Regions from separate parts of the Fictibacillus enclensis genome, predicted to be linked through region 1. Evidence: riboswitches for the same ligand, from Rfam matches in the RefSeq annotation. Region 1 holds a riboswitch; each other region holds the start of a gene.

The links. A riboswitch is a leader RNA that binds a small molecule or an ion and turns the genes downstream of it on or off. The one in region 1 is predicted to bind cobalamin.
Region 2: another riboswitch for cobalamin. It lies ahead of QNH15_RS09260 (ribonucleoside-diphosphate reductase subunit alpha); the one in region 1 lies ahead of QNH15_RS07590 ((2Fe-2S) ferredoxin domain-containing protein).
Region 3: another riboswitch for cobalamin. It lies ahead of QNH15_RS21015 (ABC transporter substrate-binding protein); the one in region 1 lies ahead of QNH15_RS07590 ((2Fe-2S) ferredoxin domain-containing protein).

What each region holds. Positions count from the first base shown of each region.
Region 1 is NZ_CP126109.1:1,411,573-1,419,678, forward strand. Features, by position in the region: gene QNH15_RS07575 (DUF6584 family protein) at 1-204, shown strand, start outside; gene map (type I methionyl aminopeptidase) at 355-1,101, opposite strand; gene QNH15_RS07585 (hypothetical protein) at 1,594-2,079, opposite strand; cobalamin riboswitch at 2,290-2,476, shown strand; gene QNH15_RS07590 ((2Fe-2S) ferredoxin domain-containing protein) at 2,674-3,063, shown strand; gene QNH15_RS07595 (HoxN/HupN/NixA family nickel/cobalt transporter) at 3,063-3,761, shown strand; gene cobJ (precorrin-3B C(17)-methyltransferase) at 3,763-5,370, shown strand; gene QNH15_RS07605 (sirohydrochlorin chelatase) at 5,382-6,284, shown strand; gene cobK (precorrin-6A reductase) at 6,281-7,057, shown strand; gene QNH15_RS07615 (precorrin-8X methylmutase) at 7,063-7,710, shown strand; gene QNH15_RS07620 (cobalt-precorrin-5B (C(1))-methyltransferase) at 7,714-8,106, shown strand, end outside.
Region 2 is NZ_CP126109.1:1,720,350-1,728,455, forward strand. Features, by position in the region: gene QNH15_RS09225 (peptidoglycan D,D-transpeptidase FtsI family protein) at 1-9, shown strand, start outside; gene QNH15_RS09230 (YjcZ family sporulation protein) at 141-233, opposite strand; gene QNH15_RS09235 (YjcZ family sporulation protein) at 470-565, shown strand; gene QNH15_RS09240 (copper resistance CopC family protein) at 683-1,225, shown strand; gene QNH15_RS09245 (MogA/MoaB family molybdenum cofactor biosynthesis protein) at 1,248-1,766, shown strand; gene QNH15_RS09250 (hypothetical protein) at 1,911-2,084, shown strand; gene QNH15_RS09255 (CBS domain-containing protein) at 2,218-2,631, shown strand; cobalamin riboswitch at 2,691-2,891, shown strand; gene QNH15_RS09260 (ribonucleoside-diphosphate reductase subunit alpha) at 3,023-5,290, shown strand; gene QNH15_RS09265 (ribonucleotide-diphosphate reductase subunit beta) at 5,301-6,338, shown strand; gene crcB (fluoride efflux transporter CrcB) at 6,470-6,865, shown strand; gene crcB (fluoride efflux transporter CrcB) at 6,871-7,218, shown strand; gene uptA (undecaprenyl phosphate transporter UptA) at 7,260-7,850, shown strand; gene QNH15_RS09285 (hypothetical protein) at 7,942-8,106, shown strand, end outside.
Region 3 is NZ_CP126109.1:4,017,086-4,025,191, reverse strand. Features, by position in the region: gene QNH15_RS21040 (GntR family transcriptional regulator) at 60-722, shown strand; gene QNH15_RS21035 (MmgE/PrpD family protein) at 789-2,153, shown strand; gene QNH15_RS21030 (fumarate hydratase) at 2,177-3,022, shown strand; gene QNH15_RS21025 (Fe-S-containing hydro-lyase) at 3,032-3,598, shown strand; gene QNH15_RS21020 (GNAT family N-acetyltransferase) at 3,737-4,303, shown strand; cobalamin riboswitch at 4,339-4,530, shown strand; gene QNH15_RS21015 (ABC transporter substrate-binding protein) at 4,664-5,623, shown strand; gene QNH15_RS21010 (FecCD family ABC transporter permease) at 5,586-6,650, shown strand; gene QNH15_RS21005 (heme ABC transporter ATP-binding protein) at 6,647-8,106, shown strand, end outside.

The DNA of each region.
Region 1 (8,106 bases):
GATAAAGAAACCTTAAAAAAACTTCAACTAGATGAATTCATTTCTCCAACACAGAAAAAGGTTAAAGAAAGAATAGAGGAAGATTTAGTACCTGAAAATACATGGGAGGATAGGTTATTTGCTATTGGTTGTATCACAGTTATCATTTTAATTATTTCTTTAGTGATCATAGGGATTTACACTGTTTTCGACTGGATTTTCTAACAGGGGCCGTAACAAGTTCCAACTGAAAAGGGTAATCCGCTAACGGCCACCATCTGACGCTGTTAAACATAATCCGAATGCGCATGAAAAAACGACTGCCATTGAAGTGAAGGCAGCCGTTTTTTCAAATGATTAAGATCCAAGATGCCATTACACCGTTGTTAAAATGAGCGGCTTATCTTTAGTAATAACTATCGTGTGCTCAAACTGTGCGGCATAATGATCGTCCGGCAGCAGCAACCCCCAACCGTCAGCGCTCTCTTCTACAAATTCCGCTCCGTCCGATACAAAAGTTTCTACCGCGACCACTAAACCGTTCGTGAGCAGCCTTCTGTCTCGCGAATCATAGTAATTCAGAATGCTGTCCGGCATTTCATGCAGTTCCCGGCCAATGCCATGCCCGGATAAATTGCGGATCACGGTGAAGCCGTCCCTGCGGGCTTCATTGTGAATCGCCCGTCCGATTCCACTGATCTTGGTACCCGCCCGAGCCTTATGAAGTCCCTGATGCAACGCCCGAAGCGAGCTCTGACACAGTTTTTCCTTGTGTGGTGAACCGGTTCCTACCACTATCGTTGCCCCGGTGTCAGCATAATATCCTCCTAGCCCCGCCGACACATCAATATTAACGACGTCCCCTTCCTTCAGAACCCGAGGGCCTGGGATGCCATGCGCAGCCACCTCATTCACAGAGATACAGGTTGTTCCCGGAAAACCGTAGGTGATATTTGGTGCGGAGACGGCTCCATGCTCATCCAGCACCCTTTTACCGATACAGTCGAGCTCAGCCGTTGTGACTCCCGCCCGGACATAGGAAAGCATCTCTTCACGGGCTAATGCAACGATACGGCCTATCCTCTGCAGAGCGATGAGATCGTGTTCTGATTCAATGGACAAGTTTCAAACCTCCCATTTTTTAATATAACCCACTATTTAATTCCAGTGTACTCGAAAAAGAAACTTATGTCCCTTTGGATCTTAAAAAGGATACTTACACACGAATGTGGGGAATCCGTCTTGAAAATGTGCTTAGCATTGTAAATCCGCATTTCCTGACGCTATCCCTTTACACAAATCGTTTACGATTTCACCCAGCGTCCGTCCACTACAATATTCCATTATGATGGATTATTTCCTTTTATTTTGGTGACATCAATATTCAGGAACATTCAGCCCAAAGGATAATGCGTATCTTTGTTTATGGGCTTCATAAAAGGACTCCCTGTCTGAAAAGACATCATTAAACACACTTTTACAATTTTGTTTTTATAAAGATAGATTTTAGCTGTATTCCCTCGTGCTGATGGAGTGCCTAAATTCATTGAAATCGTCTCCTTAATTTTGATTTTTTCTGAGCGAGTGTAAAAAAGAACCGCCTGAGCAGTCCTTTTAATTTACCCTATGTCGTTGCAGCAATTGATCGATCTTATAGGTCTCTTTTCCTTCGTATGTATAGCTGAATCCGTAAAGTGATGACTGGTTGGCGAGGTCACTGAGAATCCGGTAAAGATAAACCACGGCTCTCGGCTGGTTATCATTTTTGACAAGGTGCTGCAGCTGTTGGATGTTGGAGATATCCTTGGTGATTTTGGGATCGGGAACGTTAGAGGCAAGCACACGTAAACTTCTAAAATCGATGTCGTTGAATTCGCTCCTGAAAACGGGTATATTTTTGATTTGATGGGCCGAAGAAAGATAGCTGATTTTGTTATATGTATGTTGAATTTGCTTGGTTAACAGCAGTTCTGAAAAGTACACGCGTTCTTTATACGGTGTAGGCTTATGTATGGAGTGGTTCGCAGTATGATAGAGTAACATGATGAAACAAGAAATGAGCAGGGTTCCTGTTGCAAGGGAGAGTGTGAGTTTTTTCAATATGGCTCTTCATCTCCTTCCCGGTCTGTTTCTTTAAGCCTACCAAGATTATCCTTGGAAATCAAATGATAGATGGGAGTTTTGTCAGGGATGGCAGGGGCAGATGGAACTAAAAAAGTAACATTTCAAACAAAAAAGCAGGGATCTCCAACAAAATGACTATTGTGCATTTTCTGAAAGTATAGTAGGTTATGTTCAACACGATTTTTAACTGAATAGGTATTTAAAAGTGCTCAAGTGAACCTTGGGATAATAGGGAAACCGGTGTAAATCCGGTGCAGCCCCCGCTACTGTAAGCATTGATGGACTGTCGATATAGCCACTGGCCAAGAGCTGGGAAGGTGACAGATTCAGGTGATGTGCGAGCCAGGAGACCTGCTTTTAAATGAGTCATACAATTCTCGGAGGGAGGATGACGTCGTTTCTATGTTGCAATATAATCCATTTCGTAAAATGGTTTACATTCGCAGTTACAGGGTGGCCGCGTGTCAATCAACCTTCCGTTTACGTTGTTTAATCAACGGAATTTCTTAAAGGGGGCTGACATGAGAGGCTGCCCTTTTTTGCGTGGAAAAAAGTAGAGGAAGTGATGTTATGACGACATGGAACTTAAACGGAACAATGAGCCATGTGCTCATCTGCAACGGATCAAGCTGTATGAGAAAAGGCGGAGAGGAATTGACTCAGGCGATTCGCGACGAAATTAAAAAGCAGGAGCTTGACCAGCAGGTGCACACGACCCGGACCCGCTGCAACGGACGGTGCAAAGACGCCTGTGTGGCGATCATCTATCCGGAAGGAACATGGTACAGCGTGCCGGATGAAGAGGCAGCAAGGAAACTTGTCACTAATCACTTGGGAAAAGGTGAAAAGATGATACAGCATGTGATCTATGAATACGGTGAAGAAGGATTCTGTCTGGAGGCAGAAAACGGCTGGACAACCGGCGTTGAGAAAGTGAAGGAAAAGGAGGCCGTGAAGTAATGGAATTAATGACCTTTGCGGTGCTGGCGATTTTTATCGGCATGCGCCACGGATTGGATGGTGATCATGTCGCTGCGATCGCGGATATGGTGGGAAGCGAACGTAGACGAAAAAGACAGCTGACGCTGGGGATTATGTATGCCCTCGGCCATGGAGCGATCGTCTTTTTGATCGGGCTTTTGTCCATCTATGTTGGGGCGAAAATGCCAGAAGGTGCGCAGAGCTATCTGGAGCTCGCCGTCAGTGTAACGCTGATTATTCTGGGCTTGATTATCATCCTGTCTATCTTTCAGCGGAAGAAAGACTATGAGTACAAAAGCCGATTAATGATTGTCATGGAATACATACAAAAACTGACCGGTTCAAAAAAAGAAACCTCAGATCTAACGAAATTTGGTATCATCAGCGCCTTTATCATCGGCGTTATCCATGGAATCGGTGTGGAAAGCCCGACCCAGATCGCAGCCGTTACCCAGGCGGCTGGTCTTGGCAGTGTCACAGGCGCCACCATGCAGCTCGTCCTGTTCGTAATCGGACTTTTAGCTTCCACCATCTGTGTAACATTCTTGTTCACCTGGGGCTTTATGAAAGCGAGCATGAAGAAAGGATTTTACATCGTACTCGGTTCCGTGACCGGCGTGTACAGCGTAGGGCTCGGGCTCTATATGATGGCCGAACTGTTGAAAGGAGGTTTTTGACATGAAAGGAAAGCTGCTCATTATCGGATTCGGACCTGGAAGCTATGACCACATTACCGAACGGGCAAAGCAGGCGATCCAGGAAAGTGACTGTATTGTCGGCTATAAAACGTATGTGGAACTCATCAGCGGCCTGATCACCGGCCAGAAAATCATCAGTACCGGGATGTCCGAGGAAGTCAGCCGGGCTCAAGCCGCTGTAAAAATGGCGGAAGATGGGCAAAAGGTGGCGGTCATCTCAAGCGGGGATGCCGGCGTTTATGGGATGAGCGGCCTCGTGTACGAGGTGCTCGTGGAAAAAGGCTGGAAGGAAGCCACCGGGGTGGAAGTGGAAGTGATTCCGGGGATCTCGGCGATCAATTCCTGTGCCTCCTTGCTCGGCGCTCCGGTCATGCATGATGCGTGTACCATCAGTCTGAGCGACCACCTTACGCCATGGAAGCTGATCGAAAAACGGATCGAAGCCGCGGCACAAGCGGATTTCGTCATCGCCTTTTATAACCCGAAAAGCGGAAGGCGCACAAGACAGATTGTTGAAGCTCAAAAAATTCTCCTGCAGCACCGTTCGCCGGAGACTCCGGTCGGTCTCGTAAAAAGTGCGTACCGTGACCGGGAGAGCGTGGTGATCTCAAACCTGAGAGATATGCTCGACCATGACATTGGCATGCTGACGACGGTCATCGTCGGAAACTCACAAACCTTTTTGTATGACGAAAACAAACTCATTACCCCAAGAGGTTATCAGCGAAAATACACGCTGAATACAGAAAAGCAGCGATTACGCCCGCATGAACGATTGCGCAAGGAAAATGAACCATGGGCGCTGCCGGACGAAGAGCCGGTGAGTGAAAAGGTCGAAGCTCAAGCTAGTGCTCTTCAGCTGGCGAATGAAGCGCTAGCTCTGGCGACCGGTAAGCAGGAGGAAGAGCCTGCAGAAGATATCATTCCATCCCGCGTTGAATCCATTCTGGAATTTGGAGTGAGTCCCGGGCTGGTAAATAAAAAGTTTACGTCGAAACAACTCCTTACTTTAGCCGAAGTGGTCGGCGAGCATGGAGAGATGGAATACACACCGCACCATCAGATCAAGGTGCAGCTGTCGACGGACGAGCCCGACCTCGTTACTGAAAAGCTAAAAGCAGAAGGCTTCCTGCTGCTTCCGGCGGGAGACGTGCTTCAGATCAAGGCGTGTGACTTTTGTGACGGAGAAAAGTACGATTCCATTCCTTACGTGGAACAGCTGCAGGAAGAACTTGGCGGACGGGCGCTTCCAAAGGAACTAAAGCTTGGATTCAATGGCTGCGGAATGGCTTGCTATGGAGGTGTTCAGGAGGATATCGGTATCGTGTTCCGCAAAGGCAAATTCGATCTGTTCCTCGGTGGCAAGCCGCTCAGCCGGACCGCGCATTCAGCCCAGCCAGTCATGGAAGGGATCGAACCGGATCAGCTGGTGGGCATCGTTACGGGTATCATCCAGGAATATGAGGAAAAAGGGCATCCAAATGAGCGGTTCTTTAAGTTCTTCAAACGCGTGCAAGAGGTTGGCGGATTCAAACATAAAGACATGGCTCCGGTCATTCAGCTCGAACCGGCTCCATGCGGAGATTAAGGAGGAAAACAATGAAGGCAATTTTAATGGTAGGCCATGGCAGCCGGGATCCGGAAGGCAATGAGCAGGTTCGCACCTTTATCGACGAAATACGGACAAAGGTGGATTCCGGACTGCTGGTCGAAACGTGTTTTCTGGAATTTGAAAGTCCTGATATTCATGAGGGGATTGAGAGTTGTGTTCAAAAAGGCGCCACTTCGGTAGCCGTGGTGCCGATCATGCTGCTTCCGGCAGGTCACTCCAAGATTCATATTCCAGCTGCGATCGATGAGGCGAAGGAAGCATACCCGCATATCAACTTTTCGTATGGACGTCCGATCGGTGTCCATGAAGCGGCACTCGATATTCTCACTCATCGTCTGCAGGAGATCGGCGAGAATCCAGCTTCTCCTGATGAGGATACTGCGGTCATTCTTCTCGGGCGCGGAGGCAGTGATCCGGACGCCAACAGTGATCTGTACAAGATTACGAGACTGCTGTGGGAGCGTCTGAACTATAAGATCATTGAACCTTCCTTTATGGGAGTGACCGATCCGCTCGTTGCCGAAGGAGTGGAGCGATGCATCAAGCTTGGCGCCAAAAAGGTCATCATCCTTCCGTACTTTTTGTTTACTGGCATCCTGATCAACCGGCTGGAGAAGATGGTCGCCGATTTCAAACAGCAGTACTCGGACCTTGAATTTCAGCTGGCTCAGTATTTTGGTTTTCATCCGGATCTTCAGAAAATCCTGATCGACCGGATGGAGGAAGTACTTCAGGGAGAAGTGAAGATGAACTGCGATACGTGTCAGTACCGCCTCGACGCCATGGAGCATATCGACCACCATCATCATCACGATCACGATCATAGTCATGGGCATCATCACCACCATCATCATGATCATTCCCATGAGCCGGAGGAACATAAGGTATGATTCTTTTTCTTGCGGGAACGAGTGATGCACGGGAGCTTGCACTCACCATAAAGGAAGCTGGCTACCCGCTTCTTGCGACAGTGGTCACGGAAAACGCCGCATTGGAGCTCAGAAAGAATGGATTGAACGTACATACCGGCCGGCTCAATCAGGACGAAATCGAAAATTTTATCGAACAGCACGGCGTTACGATGGTCGTGGATGCGTCCCATCCGTTTGCTGAGGAAGCGAGCAAGAACGCGATGGCGGGGGCAAAGGAAAAAGGTGTACTGTACCTCCGCTATGAGCGGGACCGGCAGGAATATGAGCACGAGCATCTTCTTGCAGCAGACACGTATGAAGAGGCGGCCGAAAAGGCGGGACAGATTGGCGGTGTCATCATGCTGACGACCGGAAGCAAGACATTGCAGATTTTTACCGAAAAACTGCTGAACCAGTCCGATGTTACCTTGATCGCACGCATGCTGCCGAGAAAAGACAACATGGAAAAATGCGAGCAGCTTGGCTTTCCGCAAAAGAGTATCGTGGCCATTCAAGGGCCGTTCACGAAAGACTTCAACAAAGCTTTGTTTCAGCAGTTCGAGGTGGATGTGATGGTTACCAAAGAGAGCGGCAAACAGGGAGCCGTGGATGAGAAGGTGGAAGCGGCTCTTGAGATGGGGATTCAGGTGGTCATGATCAAACGGCCGAAAATCGCCTATGAAAACCAGTATGCAAATTTTGAAGAAATCTTGCAGCATATTTCCCGGGAATGGAAAGGAGTTTTAACATGAGCATGATGGACTTTAGAACGGAATTTAAACCAACCACGGTTCAGCCCCAGCAGATTGAAGGAAGAAGCTTTGAAATGATTGATGAGGAAATCGGTGAGCATCCGTATACGGAGGAGCAATATCCGATCGTCCGCCGGGTTATTCACGCCTCGGCTGATTTTGAGCTCGGAAAAAGCATGGTCTTTCATCCGGACGCTATACAGGCAGGCATTCAGGCGATCAGAGGCGGCAAGAAAGTCGTGGCCGATGTGCAGATGGTTCAGGTGGGCGTGAGCAAGAGCCGCATCGAAAAGTACGGAGGAGAAGTGAAGGTGTACATTTCGGATCCGGATGTAATGGAAGAGGCGAAGCGGCTGAACACGACCCGTGCGATCATCTCCATGCGCAAAGCGATCAAGGAAGCGGACGGAGGCATTTTCGCCATCGGTAACGCACCGACCGCGCTTTTGGAACTGATTCGTCTCGTGAAGGAAGGGGAGGCAAAGCCAGGTTTGGTGATCGGTCTGCCGGTTGGTTTCGTTTCGGCTGCAGAGTCGAAGGAAGAATTGGCGAAGCTTGATATTCCTTATATTACGAATGTGGGCCGAAAAGGCGGAAGTACCGTTACGGTGGCCGCGCTGAACGCGATTTCTCTTCTTGCTGAACAGGTATAAACCATGAAAAGCAAGACACCAGAAAAGGAAAAGAAAAACCTCCGGCAGGGCTACACGACTGGGGCCTGTGCCACGGCTGCCACAAAGGCGGCACTGACGGCCCTCATTACGGGCGAGCCGCAGAGCGAAGCGACCATCTACCTGCCGGCGAAAAAGTTCGCCACCTTTCAGATGGACAGCTGCATTTTAAAAGACGGAGCGGCGGAAACCGGAACGATCAAGGATGCCGGTGATGATCCGGATGCAACCCACCAGGCACTGATCAAATCAGAGGTTTCGTGGGTACAAGAACCCGGTATCATCCTCGACGGCGGAATTGGCGTCGGCCGGGTGACCAAGGAGGGTCTTCCGGTCGCTGTAGGTGAAGCGGCGATCAATCCGGTGCCGCGAAAAATG
Region 2 (8,106 bases), 310 kb from region 1:
AACGATTAACAACAAAAAGAAGCACTGGGCAATCGCTCAGTGCTTTAAAAATGGGTTTTGGGTTATTGGAAAAAGATTTGCGTTAATCGTAGTTCATCAATGCACAAGGAAAAGATATGCATCTTTTCCTTGTTCGTTTGTTAGCAGAACGCACATGCACAGCCAATGATGATAAGAAGTACGAACAGTACCACGATCAAGGCGAAACCACTGCCACCTGCAGCGAATCCCATAGTATTTACCTCCTTTTTTTATAAACTCCAACATTTCCCTTACAGTATATGGAGTCTTGTCATTTATGTATGGACAAATGCGGATAAGCATCAAAAAAGGGCGCTAAAAACAGATCAGGAATTCCATGGATTTGTTTTTAAAAAATAGACTCTTGTACCGTTTCACATAGCCTGGCCGCTTCATATGTTATGGATGTAGATCATTAAATAAATATCTCGAAAGAGGAGGTAACAAAATGTCATTTGGACACGGATGTGGAAATGGATTCGCTCTTCTTGTGGTGTTGTTCATTTTGTTAATAATCATAGGTTGTGCATGCTCGTTTTGCTAAGCCCTAATCAGGCATAAGTCCGATAAGACCACTCAGATTACTGGATCTGAGTGGTCTTTTTTTTGGATTTACTGTACAGTATATAAGGTATGACAAGCACACAAAAGGAGAGTTCACATGCAAAAATACATATGGCTGCTGGCAGCAATTTTCTTTTTCTCAACCGCTTCCAGTGTCTCTGCACACACCGGTCTGGAATCCTCTGATCCGAAAGAGGGCGCTGTAGTCCAAGAAAATCTCAATAAGATCACTTTAACGTTTGAAACTAAAATCGAAAATTTAAGCACCATGAAAGTAACTAGAGATGGAAAACCGGTAGATATTAAAACAGCTGTAAACGACAGGGTTTTGACGGGCACTTCACCGGATCCGTTTGAAAACGGAAAATATAACGTGGATTATAAAATCATTGGTGCCGATGGACATGTGATTGAAAAGGGATTTACTTTTACCGTAGATCAACCAGAAGAAAAGAAAGAAGCGAAAAAAGAACCAGAAAAAAACACTGAAAAAGCGCCAGCAACCAAACAAAAGGAAAAATCAGAACAAAAAGCAGAGAAAGCAGAAAGCAAAACCAATTCATCTGCCCCGGTATTTATCGTTATTGTCGTCATCGTCATTGCCATTGCGGTATGGCTGATTAAAAGAAAAAAGAAGTAGAATGGCGGAAAGGAGATATGAAATGAGTGTTGAAGAGCATAAAAAAGAATCATCTTCATCAGTAAGCTGCAAAGTGATTACAGTGAGTGACACAAGGACTGAGGAAACCGATAAAAGCGGCATCTTAATAAAAGATCAACTCGTTCAAAATAGACACAGCGTTTCGCAGTATGCGATTGTAAAAGACGAAGTGGATGAAATTCGGTCCGCTGTTCTTGAAGGCTGCCAGGCAGAAGACGTAGAGGTTATTCTGATCAACGGGGGAACTGGAATTGCCAAACGGGACGTAACCATCGAAACGCTGGAGCCCCTGTTTACGAAGGAAATACCGGGATATGGAGAGTTGTTTCGCATGCTGAGTTATACAGAAGACATTGGTTCTGCGGCAATTATGAGCAGAGCCGTTGCAGGCGTCATTGATTCCACCGCTGTTTTTGCGATGCCTGGATCATCTGGCGCGGTAGCTTTGGCCATGAAGAAACTCATCCTTCCTGAAATCGGACATGTTCGAAGAGAAATCAATAAAGATTTGCCTAAGTAACAGATCATTTCCTTGTTCTGCCTATCTCATGTCATAAAAGGGTACAGCTTCCAATAAATTTAGTTAAGCGTGACAGACGCTGAAACTTTTTATTCGGCAGCTACGTATACTAGATTATGAAAACGCTTTATCGGGAGGTTTCAGATGGGCGGGATATTGCGGAAAGCGATTGAAGAAAGAAAAAAATTTTTGATTCAGATGCTTAAAAAGGCCGGGATCAGCAAGGAGCTGGAATCGCCATTATCCGAACTTGAAGAAGAGTATAAAAGCTGGCTCTATCAACAGGATGCTGTCATAGAACCGGGTAAAAAAGTTTAACACCTTCTTAGTGTGGGAATAAAAATAAAGCATAAGAGTCCTTCTCAGGGCTTTTTTTGTGTGAAAGAAGACCATCCTTTTTGCTATAGTATATAATGAACAGCTGCAATTAAGGGTTAAAGGAGATCACAGCATGAACATCGCTTTTTATCTATTGCCTAAAGATGAGGTAAAATATTTGAATCCTGAATCGACCATTAGGCAGGCTTTGGAAAAGCTTTCGTATCACAAATATACGTCTGTTCCCCTCGTTTCTGAGGAGGGACAATATGTCGGGACTTTGACAGAGGGGGATTTGCTGTGGAAACTGAAAGAGGCTTTTGATCTTGGTTTCCATGATGTAGTGAAAACAAAGTTAAAGGATGTACCGCAGCGGGTGAATAATATTTCGGTTTCCATTAATTCAAATATGGAAGATTTAATCACGCTTGCAACCGACCAAAATTTTATACCTGTAACGGATGATGACGGCCATTTCATCGGCATTATCCGGCGAAGGGATATTATAAAATATTGTGCACGTACCATCTGGGATAACAATAAATAAAGAAAAGGTATTGACAATTACTATATTTAGTGTGAAAGTAGGGTTTAAGGAACTAAATATAGTATTATGAAACAATAGGTGTCTGTTAAAGACTTAATAGGGAATCCGGTGCAATTCCGGAGCTGTCCCCGCAACTGTCATGTGGACGAAACGGAGATCCACTGTGTAAAGGCCGCGCACAAAGCTGTGGCTTTTACATGGGAAGGTCCGGAGTAGGATGAAGCAGTAGCCAGTAGACCTGCCATTTGTTTCACGGTTTTGATTCTTCGGGGAGTGAGAAACAAAAGCGGCACCAATCTGCTTTTTGTTTTTTACATACTACGTGTCGTTTTTGGGCTCATCCAATGGATGGGCCTTTTATTTTTGTTTGAAAAAGAGAGGAGAGCTATAAATGGCTACAGATATTTCAAGAGTCCAGCAGATAATTGGTGAACTCCAGGAGATTTTAGAGGAATTTCCCCAGCTGAGGCACAGAAATGAATACATAGAAAAAGTCTCCTGTTTTGCCCATCAGGAGGAATCCACACAAAAGATGCTGAACATGGGGGTACTTTATGCCCTTGAGAATATTTCCATGGAAGAGCCAGACTGGACCTTTGTAGCAGCAAGAATCCACCTGAAAAAGCTGTACCGGGAGGCAGCAAAGAACAGAAACAATGAATCCGGACAATCTTATGGGGCACTATATGAACTAATTGAGCAGTTGACCGGAATGGGGATTTACGACAGCAGCCTCCTGCGAATGTATTCCAGCGCCGAAATCAACGAGCTTGAGAGCGTAATTAATCCGGATCAGGATCATAAGTTTACCTACATCGGAATTCGGACCCTGGCAGACCGCTATTTGGCTCATTCACATGAAGGCGGCGTGTACGAGCTTCCACAGGAGCGGTTTATGATCGTTGCGATGACACTGCTCTCCAGGGAGCCTGAAGAAAAGCGTCTCGGCCTGGTGAAAGAAGCATACTGGGCGATGTCGAACCTTTACATGACCGTTGCCACACCGACATTGGCGAACGCAGGAAAAAGCTATGGACAGCTGTCCAGCTGCTTCATTGATACGATGGAGGACAGCTTGCGGGGAATCTATGATTCTACAACAGATGCAGCCACTCTTTCCAAAGGGGGCGGGGGGATTGCCGTATATCTCGGTAAAATCAGAAGTCTCGGCTCCGAGATCAAAGGATTCAAAGGAAATTCCTCCGGAATCATTCCATGGGCGAAATTGCTGAACCAGACCGCTGTAAGTGTAGACCAGCTGGGCCAGCGAAAAGGAGCGATCGCCATTTACTATAATGTGTTTGGCAAGGATTTGTTTTCATTCCTTGATGCCAAGCTGAACAATGGGGACGAACGGCAAAGGGTGCATGATCTGTTTCTCGGCCTTTGCATCCCGGATTTGTTTATGGAAAAAACAGAGGCCCGGGACGATTGGTATTTGTTTGATCCTTACATGGTCAAAAAGGTAATGGGCTATGAACTGGATGACTATTATGATGAAGTGCCTGGAGAGGGAAGCTTCCGGCAAAAGTACGAGGAATGTGTTCACGCGGCAGATCAGGGATATTTTGGTGAAAAAGGGTCCGGTGGCTATTATGTTGTGCCGGCAATCGAGATTTTTAAACGCATCATGAGAAGCCAGCTCGAAACAGGAGTGCCTTATATGTTTTACCGGGACACGGTGAATCGTACCAATCCAAATAAGCACAAAGGGATGATCTACTGCAGCAATCTGTGTACCGAAATCGCGCAAAACGGTTCAGCCACAACCGTGGAGGAAGAGATCACCGAGGATGGAAAGATTATCATCACCAAACGGCCCGGCGACTATGTAACTTGTAATTTAAGTTCCATTTCTCTTGCCAGGGCAGTAAAGGCGGATGTCCTTGAACGCCTTATTCCGATTCAAGTCCGGATGCTGGATAATGTGATTGATCTGAACGAAAACCGCATTGAAGTCAAGCAGGCCGTGCTCACTAACCAAAAGTACCGGGCGATCGGACTCGGCACGTTTGGCCTTCATCATCTTCTGGCTCTTGAAGGTATCCGCTGGGAATCGGAAGAAGCGGTTCAATATAATGATGAATTGTATGAAAAAGTCAATTACCTGACCATCAAAGCCAGCAATGAATTGGCAAAAGAAAAAGGCTCCTACCCGGCTTTTGAAGAGTCTGACTGGGAGACCGGGATTTATTTTGAGCAAAGAGGCTACCAGTCTGAAAAATGGCTGAAGCTCAAGGAAGAGGTTCAGGCTTCGGGTATCCGAAACGCCTGGCTGCTGGCGGTTGCACCGAATGCGACAACAAGCCTGATCGCGAATTCAACTGCTTCTGTGGATCCCATTTTCAAAAAAGAGTACTCAGAAGAGAAAAAGGATTTTAAAATTCCGGTTACCGCTCCCGACCTGACACCCCTGACGAACTGGTATTATAAATCGGCGTATGAAGTGGATCAGCATTTCAGCATTAAACAAAATGCGGCAAGGCAAAAGCATGTGGACCAATCGATTTCCTTTAACTTTTATGTGAAGAGTACGATCAAGGCAAAAGAGCTGCTGGATCTTCATATGACCGCCTGGAAATCAGGGTTGAAGACCACGTACTATACGCGGTCAACATCCGTTTCGGAACTTGAAGACTGTGAAAGCTGTTCGAGCTAGGAGGATAAGGATGAAAACATTAAGCAAACGAGAATTATACGATGTAACCGCCCCGAATGCATCAACGGGAATTCTGAATGGCAGAAGTTCAAACGTACTGAACTGGGATGATGTCCGGTACAGTTGGGCTTATCCGATGTACAAGAATATGCTGGCTAATTTTTGGACTCCGTTTGAGATCAATATGTCCGGCGACGTAAAGCAATATCAGCAGCTTTCCGGCGAGGAGAAGGATACATTTAACAAAATTATCGGGCTTTTGGCTTTTCTGGACAGCATTCAAACCGACTATTCTTCCAGGGCTGCCGAGTATCTCACCGATTCAAGCCTTTCAGCGCTGATGACTGTGCTTTCCTTCCAGGAGGTCGTCCATAACCAGTCCTATTCCTATGTGCTTTCAAGCCTTGTGAACAAGCAGAAGCAGGATGAAATCTTTGAGTACTGGAAGCATGATAAAGTACTGCGGGAACGAAATGATTTTATAGCAGAGGGATATACGCGGTTTACGGAAAATCCGACATCGAGAACATTTATGGAATCGATTGTCTATGATGTGGTCCTAGAAGGCTTGAATTTCTATACGGGCTTTGCCTTTTTCTACAACCTGGCGCGAAACCAAAAAATGATGAGTACGAGCACGATGATTAATTATATTAATCGTGATGAACAGCTTCACGTCCGGCTGTTTTGCCAAATCTTTAAAGAATTGCTGAAAGAAGTACCGGAATTGGACAATGAAGAAACGGAGCGTTTCGTACAGGAAACCTTTAAAAAGGGGGCAGAGCTGGAAATACAGTGGGCCCGCTACATCATCGGTGACCGATTTGCCGGACTGAACATGCCGGAGCTTGAAGCGTATATTAAATTTATGGCCAACAAAAGAGTGAATGAACTCGGGGTAGAACGGCCGTTCCAGGGATTCAGGGAAAATCCGATGAAATGGATCAGGGCGTACGAGCATGTGGACAGCGGCAAGAGTGATTTTTTCGAACAAAAGCCCCGGCAATATACAAAGGTATCGGATGCAAATGGATTTGACGATCTTTAAACATGATTGATTATTGTTCACCTGAAAGTAAACATGATAAACTGAATAACGGAGATATTGAACTCCTGCAGGACTTCCTGCAGGAGTCTGTTTTGTTTAATGAGCGCGCATAAAGAAAGGATTGAAAGCTTGTGCTTTTGTATATTTGGGTAGGGATTGCAGGTATGGCCGGAGCGCTTCTGCGCTATGGACTGGGCCTTGCGGTGAGTGATATCTGGGGAGGCGGATTTCCGCTTGCTACCTTCCTGACCAACATGGCCGGATCATTTGCGCTTGGTTATCTTACGTTTCGGCTCGGGAGACGCTCATCCGCAAATCCGTATACATCCCTGGTCGTTGGTACGGGTCTGATCGGTTCGTTTACCACGTTTTCCACCTTTAGTGTAGAAAACATTCAGCTCTTCCAAACCGGACAGACCGCTACGGCTCTTCTTTACATCTTGCTCAGCTTAATCGGCGGACTTTTCATGTCCTGGGCAGGTTTTCGTTTAGGAATCGGAGTCGCCAATGGAGGGACCGCATTGTGACTCACATGTTGCTTGTGGCTGCGGGGGGATTTTTTGGCGCTGTGTTCCGTTTCGGAATTGGCCAATGGGTGAAAAAACATACGGTTACTGCATTTCCCCTGGCAACGTTGTTTGTGAACATTACAGGCTCCTTTTTGCTTGGATGGCTTACTGGAATGGAACCTTCTGATTCTATCAGACTGTTTTTTGGAATAGGATTTATGGGGGCATTCACAACGTTCTCCACACTTAAGCTGGAGAACATTCATTTTTATCGAAAAAAGCAATGGAACGTGCTGATTCTATATTTGTCACTGAGTTACATCGTCGGCATACTGGCTGCGTTGGCTGGGTTCGTGCTGGGCAGCCGGTAATACCGGACAAGCTATTACTATACAGAGAGTAGGTAAACGCAATGAAAGAAATGGTACTGTCACTTTTGGAGTGGATTGTGGGGCTTGGACATCTCGGAATTGCGCTTGGTCTTATGGTAGAGGTTATTCCAAGCGAGTTGGTTTTGTCGTATGCGGGCTATCTCATTTCGCAGGGACATCTGAGTTTTGCCGGTTCAGTTATTGCCGGAACAATCGGAGGAACCATCGCACAGCTGTTTTTATATTGGATGGGATATTATGGCGGAAGACCCTTTTTGGAAAAGTACGGAAGGTATATCCTGATCAGTCAGAAACAGATTGATTTATCAGAAAGCTGGTTTGAGAAATACGGCAATGGTGTCATTTTCTTTGCCCGTTTCATTCCTGTTGTCCGGCATGCCATTTCAATTCCCGCAGGCATTGCAAAAATGTCATTTTCTAAATTCACGATCTATACGTTGCTGGCTATCATTCCCTGGTCGATTTTATTTATCTATCTGGGAAGCCAGCTGGGAAGCAATTGGGAAGACATTAAAACGATTGCCGCTCCATTTACGAGAGGGATTGCCATTGGCGCCATTGTCATCCTTTTCATTGTGATCGTCTTTAAAGTAAGAAAAGGAAAAAAATAAATCATACTGCTCGTAGAAAGGCCCTGTCTCAAGGGTCTTTTTCTATGTTTATGGTCATACATTTATCAAAAAAAGCGGGCGGGTGAGGAGAATGGATGAGCTGGCGAGAAACAAAAAAATCAATGAGGTGCTTATGAGAATGAGAGGGGAACAAGAAAAAGAGGAGGTGGCCGACTGTATTTCCAGAGCCATGAGGGAATGCGGATATAAACAGGAGAATATCCAGCGGGTGATTGAGGAGGTCTATCGTCAGTTC
Region 3 (8,106 bases), 2.5 Mb from region 1:
ATTAAAAATGGATTCTGTATCCTAAATGCAAACAGTCTCATTTAAGAAAGGTAACCAATATGAAAGCAAAACCAGAATTGCGGATTGAGAATAGAGATACACTTCATTTAAAAGTCACAAATGTTATCAGGGAAGCCATCATCAGAGGTGATTTTAAGCCGGGGGAAAGGCTTAAGCAATCAGACCTTGCTGAGCAGCTTGGAGTAAGCAGAATGCCTGTACGAGAGGCCTTCCGCAAGCTGGAGGCTGAAGGTCTCATTCAGTTGGAGCCTCATAAGGGAGCCATCATTAAATCCATTCATAAGGAAGAACTTGAAGAAATTTATTCCTTAAGGGCAGAAATGGAAAGGATGGCTGTTGTGCAGGCAGCAGATCTGCTCACAAAGGAAGATTTGGATGCACTTAAAGCCCTTGTTGAAAAGATGGAAACAGAGACCGATCCTGAGGATTTCGTTTTGGCTAATATTGAATTTCATAAACTGCTTATCAAACGATGTACGTGGAACAGGCTAACCAGTTTTATTAGTACATTGTGGAGCGGGCTTCCTCAGCAAACCCCTCATCTCATCAGCGGGCAGATTGATAAATCAAAAATTGAGCACAGGGAAATTTATGAGGCTCTGAAGAATAAGGATAAGGAAAAGGCAGGGCTCCTCGTTTCTCAGCATATTCTCCGGACGGGGGAAATGCTGATTCAGAGTCTCTCAAAAGATGCGCAGTAATTGCGCTTTCTTTTTACCATTTTAATTTGGATCCAATATCCTATAAGGAATACAGGAGGTAGGAACATGACATTGACGGAAGTGCTCTCTGAATTTGTTTATCATCTGAAATATGAGGACTTAGAAGAAGAGGATGTGGACTTTACAAAGCTTTGCATTCTTGATTGGTATGGCTCAGCACTCGCGGGAAGCAGTGAGCCTCCTGTACAGGCATTAAAGGATTTGCTGGAGGAGTGGGGAGGAAATCCGCAGGCTTCTCTTGTTACTGGCGGAAAGTCTTCCATTGGAAATGCTGTACTGGTCAATGGAGCTGCGAGCCATGTAGTCGAACTGGATGATATTCATAAATCATCGATTATTCATGCCGGGACAGTGGTTATTCCTGCTGCACTTGCCATAGCAGAGGCGTATCAATTAAGCGGAAAAGAGCTGATTACAGCAATAGCTGCTGGATATGAGGTTTGTTACAGGATTGGAGAAGCGGTATCGCCTTCACATTATTATTATTTCCACAATACAGCTACGTGCGGAACGTTTGGTGCAGCCGCAGCAGTTGCCAAACTGCTTCAATTAAATCCTGTACAAATGACCCATGCACTGGGCAACGCCGGAAGCCAGGCCGCCGGACTTTGGGAATTTATTGAGGACGGAGCCATGACAAAACAGCTTCATACCGCAAAAGCAGCTTACAACGGAACGATGGCAGCTGTACTGGCACAAAAGAATTTCACCGGGGCCTCGCGTATTCTAGAGGGAAGAAGAGGCTTCTTTGAGGCCATGACAGAACAGGCTGATGCCCAAAAAATCACGGAGGGGCTGGGCAAGCAGTTAAAAATCAGGGAGAACAGCTTCAAAATTCACGCTTCCTGCCGCCATACCCATCCCGCAGTGGATTGTGTGCTGAAAATTAAACATACCCATGAATTCGAGCTTGAAGACATTCAATCCATTAAGGTGAAAACCTATAAAACGGTTTTGGATATTACGGATAAACCTGCCGTAAATTCCATTTATTCATCCAAGTTCAGTACCCAGTTTTGTGTGGCTCTTGCGATGCATAAAGGCTCTGCCTCGCTTTCCGATTTCAATGAGGAATCGCTTCAATCACGAAACATCAAGGATTTGATGGGGAACGTTGGGGTTGAGGAAGATGCTTATTATGAAGCGGCCTACCCTGAAAAGTGGGGTGCGAGTGTGGAAGTTAAGCTTCAAAATGGAATCAGCTATTCGGCACATACGGATTTTCCCAAGGGAGATCCGGAACAGCCAGCAAATAAGGATGAGCTTGTGAAGAAATTTATGGAGCTCACGGGAGATAAATTAGTGGATCCACTGGGGGAGGCAAGCCGGATTTTAAAGCTGGAAGAGATCAATGTCCCAGATTGGATTTCCCGTACCATCTCAACCGAAAATATTGGAACTGCACAATAGATGAGTCATTTCAGGAGGATGTTATGAAAGCGATTACCTATCAGGAGATTGTGGAAAAAGTAGCCCAAATGTGCCAGGAAGCCAATTTCGAGCTTGGTGGGGATGTGATGAGCGCCTTTCGGTCGGCTTTGAAAACAGAAACTTCGGAAACGGGTAAAGACATTTTGGGCCAGCTTATTGAAAATGCTGAGATCGCAGCAGCTGAACAAGTGCCGATGTGCCAGGATACGGGTGTTTCTGTATTTATCGCAGAGCTTGGAAACAATTGCATTATTGAAGGGGGAAGTCTTCAGGATGCGATAAATGAAGGTGTAAGAAAGGGATATGATGAAGGTTTTCTAAGACATTCTATCGTAGACCATCCCCTTACACGGGAAAAAAGCAAAGGTTATAATACACCATCGGTCATTCATATTGAAGTGGTTCCGGGTGAAAATCTTGTTCTTCATATGTCAGCAAAGGGCGGGGGAAGTGAAAATATGAGTGCCCTTCAAATGCTGAAGCCTGCCGATGGAGTAGAAGGAGTAAAGACGTTTATTTTGGATACGGTATCCAAAGCTGGCCCCAATGCCTGCCCACCACTCGTTGTTGGTGTGGGAATTGGAGGAAACTTTGAACGGTGTGCGTATTTGGCTAAAAAGTCCTTATTCAGGCCGATAGGTGTACGAAGCGAAAGACCTGAAATAGCCAGCCTTGAAGCAGAGTTGATGGATCATATCAATGAGCTTGGCATTGGGCCGCAGGGGATGGGAGGAAATACGACGGCACTGGATGTGAAAATTGAAATCGAGCCATGTCATATTGCCGCCCTGCCTGTCGCTGTGAACTTAAATTGCCATGCAAGCAGGCATAAAGAAATTCGGCTGTAGGAGGATGCTATGACACCGAAAACGATTAGAAATCCGTTTGAGCCAGAAGAAGCTGAAAGGCTTAGAGCAGGTGAACGCGTTCTGATCAGCGGCACGATCTATACCGCACGTGACGCTGCACATCAACGAATGTATGAAGCACTGAACAGGGGTGAGTCTCTTCCTATAGAAATAGAAGGACAGACCATCTATTATGTAGGTCCTACACCGGCGAGGCCGGGACAGATGATTGGATCGGCAGGACCGACAACCAGCGGAAGAATGGATAAGTATACTCCGGCGCTGCTGGACCTCGGTTTAAAAGGAATGATAGGAAAGGGGCTCAGGAGCAAAGCGGTTACCGAATCCATACAGAAAAATAAAGCCGTCTATTTTGGTGCAATCGGGGGAACGGGAGCTTTGCTTGCAAGAGCTATTACCTCGTGTGAAGTCATCGCATACGATGATCTTGGGCCGGAGGCGATTCACAAGCTGACCATCAAAAACTTTCCCGCAGTTGTCATCATTGACAGTGCAGGAAGTGATTGGTACGAAATCGGCAGGCAGCAGTTTGCCGAACAGCAGAACATGAAGTAAAAGCATGCGACAATATCGTATGCTTTTTTTAATCTGTTGATAAAGAAACCAAAGATAGATATTCCTTGTTACATAGACTCATATTATGATAAGTATTACAACAATAGAATTTTTGAGATTGAAGGGGGAATGAGGAACATGTCGATGTTCGAAATGAACCTTGAGCGGCTCTGTATCCGCGATATTAAATCGAGTGATGCAGGCGTCATTGCTCACTGGAAAAGCGATCCTTTGTTTCGAAAGATGTCTACCGGAAGCATGACCATTATCAACGAAGGCAACCAGCGGCAGGATATCGAAAAAAGCCTTGTGCTCCCAAATGAAACTTATTTGATGGTAATGGAAAAGAAAAGCAGGAAGGCGGTGGGCTATGTCCGCTTTAACTGGATGGGGAGTATTCAGCGTTTCGGGTGGCTCCGGTTCGGGCTGGGCGAGGAGAGAGGAAAAGGATATATGCGCGAAGCTTTGAAAGGGATATTTCAACATCTATTTCAGGAGGAAACGCACAGGATAGATGCAGAGGTATACGAATATAACGAGAGAAGCCTGCATCTTCTTGATACTCTTGGTTTTAAAAGAGAGGGTATCAGGCGGCTGGCTCACTATGATGAGGAGCACTATTATGATATACATGTGCTTGGCCTCCTGAAATCAGACTGGCAGGAGCACGTGATTAAGTCTGCCCGTCAGACGGCCGTAAAATAACCTTTTCATTTTACGGCAAAGCGTTATAATGAAAATAGCTGAATAACGGTTAAGGTCTGTTTTATGTCAAATAAAACGTTAAAAGGGAAGCTGGTTCAAGTCCAGCGCGGTCCCGCCACTGTAATCGGTAGAGCTTCTTTTATATCCACTGTTCGTTAAAGAATGGGAAGGAGAAGATGTTCGAGATGACCGAGAGTCAGGAGACCTGCCTTAGCCGCATGTGCGATCCTTCGAGGAAAAGGTGAAGCAATTGTAATCATTGAAAAATGAGTTACTGTTGATTCGCTCTCCGAAGGGAGGGCTTTTTTTGTTTGCACAAAACGACCAGCTAAAAGAAGTACATACAGGAGCGTGGAAAACGTGAAGAAATTAACTCAGATTACCATGATGCTGCTGCTCGTCATCGCCGTCATGGCCGGCTGTTCAGCCGGAAACCAGTCAGCAGACAAAAAAGAAAAGGGTGCCAATTCACCAAAAAGTGAATTCCCCGTAACCATTAAAGATGCATCAGGCGAAAATGTAAAAATTGAGAAGAAGCCAAAGAAAATTGTCTCGCTGATTCCGAGCAATACCGAGGTCGCATTTGCACTCGGTCTGGACAAGGAAATCGTCGGTGTTTCTGACTTCGATAATTATCCGGAAGCTGCCACAAAAAAACCGAAGATTGGCGGCATGGACTTTAACGTCGAAAAGATTGTTGGCATGAAACCGGATCTTGTGCTTGCTCATGCTTCAAGTGCACACACTTCCAAGCAAGGAATCGACCAGCTCAAAAACGCTGGTATAAAAGTTGTTGTAATTAATGAAGCACAGAACTTTCAAGACACGTACAAGTCCATAAACATGATTGCAAAAGCAACAGGCACCCAAAAACAGGGGGATAAGATCGTTAAGTCCATGAAGGATGATCTTGCCGACATCAAAGAAAAAGCAAAGCAAGTGAAAAAGGAAAAGAAAGTCTGGGTGGAAGTGGCACCGGCTCCTGAAATTTATACAGCAGGTAAAGGAACGTTCATTGATGATATGCTGACCGCCATCCATGCAAAAAATGCCGCGGGAAGCCTGAAGGGATGGTCAAAGGTTTCAGAAGAACAGCCGGTCAAATACAATCCCGATGTGATCGTGACCACGTACGGATATTATTCCAAAAATCCGAAAGAGCAGATTCTCTCCCGTAAAGGATGGAAAGACATTCCGGCTGTTAAAAACAAGAACATTTATGATGTGCACTCAGACAAGGTGACAAGACCGGGGCCGCGTTTGATTGAAGGAGTGGAGGAGCTTGCAAAAGCCATCTATCCGGACGTATACAAAAAGTAAACTAATTATTTCATACGGCGCAGTGCTGCTGTTAATGTGCCTTGCCGTTGCATTGGGGATTTCGGTAGGTTCCATACCTATCCCCCTTTTTCATGTTATTCAAATATTAGGCGCCCATATTTTTCACTATCCTGTTCCCGATAATATTGATACATCGATGGTCAACATCGTCATGGCGATCCGGTTTCCGCGGGTCGTGCTGGCCATGCTCGTGGGAAGTGCGCTGGCGCTTTCCGGCACGGCGTTTCAGGGATTGCTGAAGAACCCGCTGGCTGATCCATATACGCTCGGTGTGTCGTCAGGCTCGGCACTCGGGGCGGTTATTGTCTTATTCTTTGGTATTCAGCTGCCGTTTCTTGGCAGTTTTACGCTGCCGGTTTTCAGCATTATCATGGGGTTTCTTACATTGATCGGTGTAATTTATTTTGCGAGGCTTGTACAGCGAAACCTTTCTGTTGAGACCATCATCCTGGCCGGGGTGTTATGCAGTTCCTTTCTCGGGGCGGTCACGTCACTGTTGATTGCTTTAACCGGAGATGAACTGAGACAGATCATCGGCTGGCTGCTAGGCAGTGTTTCGATGAGAGGCTGGGCCTATGTAGAACTGATTGCTCCCTTTTTAATCGCAGGATTGCTGATTCTGCTGGCAAGCGCGCGTGAACTTAACGCGCTATCATTCGGTCAGCAGGATGCCAGGTCCATTGGAGTTGATGTTAAAAAACATACGTCGCTTGTTTTGTTTGGAGCTTCGCTTCTGACAGGGTCGGCCGTCTCTGTGTCGGGGACCATTGGGTTTGTCGGTCTTGTAATACCCCATATGGCCCGCATGATCTGGGGAGTTGATCATCGCCATCTGCTTCCGCTTTCCATGATGCTTGGAGGCGTGTTTATGGTTTTGGTTGATTTGCTGGCACGGACCATTATTTCACCGACGGAACTTCCTATCGGTGTACTGACCGCCATTATCGGAAGTCCGATTTTTGCGGTAATCTTTATTCGTTATCGGCGAAAGAAGGTGACTACATGATTAACGTACAACAGCTTTCCGGAGGCTACGACGGCAAAAAGGTTGTGGACGATCTCTCGTTTTCCGTGGAGAAAGGGAAAATTACCGGGATCATCGGACCGAACGGAAGCGGAAAGACAACGCTCATGAAAATGATCAATGGAATGCTTCCGTTTCAGTCTGGTGAAGTGTTGATCAAAGACAAACCGATCAGCAGCTATTCCGCCAAGGAACTGGCAAGAATTATCGCCGTATTGCCGCAGCATGCCGAGAGTTCGTTTGATTTTACGGTAAGAGAGGTTGTGGCGCTTGGACGCTATCCGTTTTATAAAGGATTATTAAAACATTCAACACCACATGACGATGAAGTGGTTCAAAACTCCATGGAATTTACAGGGGTTGAGGAGTTTGCGGATAAAAGTATACAGCTGTTGAGCGGAGGAGAGCGGCAGCGTGTTCTGTTGGCCAAGGCGCTCGCACAAGAGCCTGAAATTTTGCTGCTGGATGAACCGACCAACCATCTGGATTTGGCCTATCAAATGAAACTGATGGATCTGTTAAAGGATTGGGTGGAAGGCTGCCAGCTGACGGTCGTGGCCATTCTTCATGACCTGAATATTGCCAGTCTGTATTGTGACCAGGTTCTTCTTCTGGATAAAGGGAAAATGAAGGCGATTGGAAAGCCTGGTGACATTATGGACAGCAGGATGCTTCAATCGGTATATAAGACGAACTTAAGCCGGCAGGAACATCCGAAAAAGGCAAAGCCGCTCATTGCGCTCGTTCCCCGGCAGGAGGACGAACGGAAGGACCTGTCTGAGATTGTCCTCGAGGCTACACCTGAAACCATGATTTTTCGCAGTCCGTTCTCGTTGAAAACCATGTCATCTGCTCTCATCGGGGGAGGATATCAGTGGGCCAACACATTTGTGAACCGCCATGTGGACAAAAATTATAATGTGGATGATGCCCAAAAAGAATTTGAGGATTATCTGTGTTCCATTTCTCTCAATCCAAACGATACCGTTGGCATGATGACAGCGGCGAGGCTTCAGGATGCTGGAATGGTATCGGTCGAAGAAAAAGGTGTAAAATTGCTTGTCGCCTCCACTGTGGGAACAGGCAATGCGGTCGATGCGGGACGGTCGTGGGAACGAAAGGATCAGCCCATGCCCATTGGTACGATCAACATCTGGATTTTCATGGAGGGTAAGCTGACGGACGAAGCCTTTGTTCAGGCGATGATGACGGCGACAGAAGCCAAAGCGGGGGCACTCCGCGACTATGGCATTAACGATCCGGTAACAGGAACTCCAGCGACCGGTACATCGACCGACAGTGTTTGTATTGCCGCAACCCAAAACGGAGAGGAAATGAGGTATGCGGGGACGATCACACCTGCAGGAAAAGCGATTGGAAAAGCGGTCTATCAAACGGTAGGAACCGCTATTGAAAACTATAGAAAGAGAATGCTGCA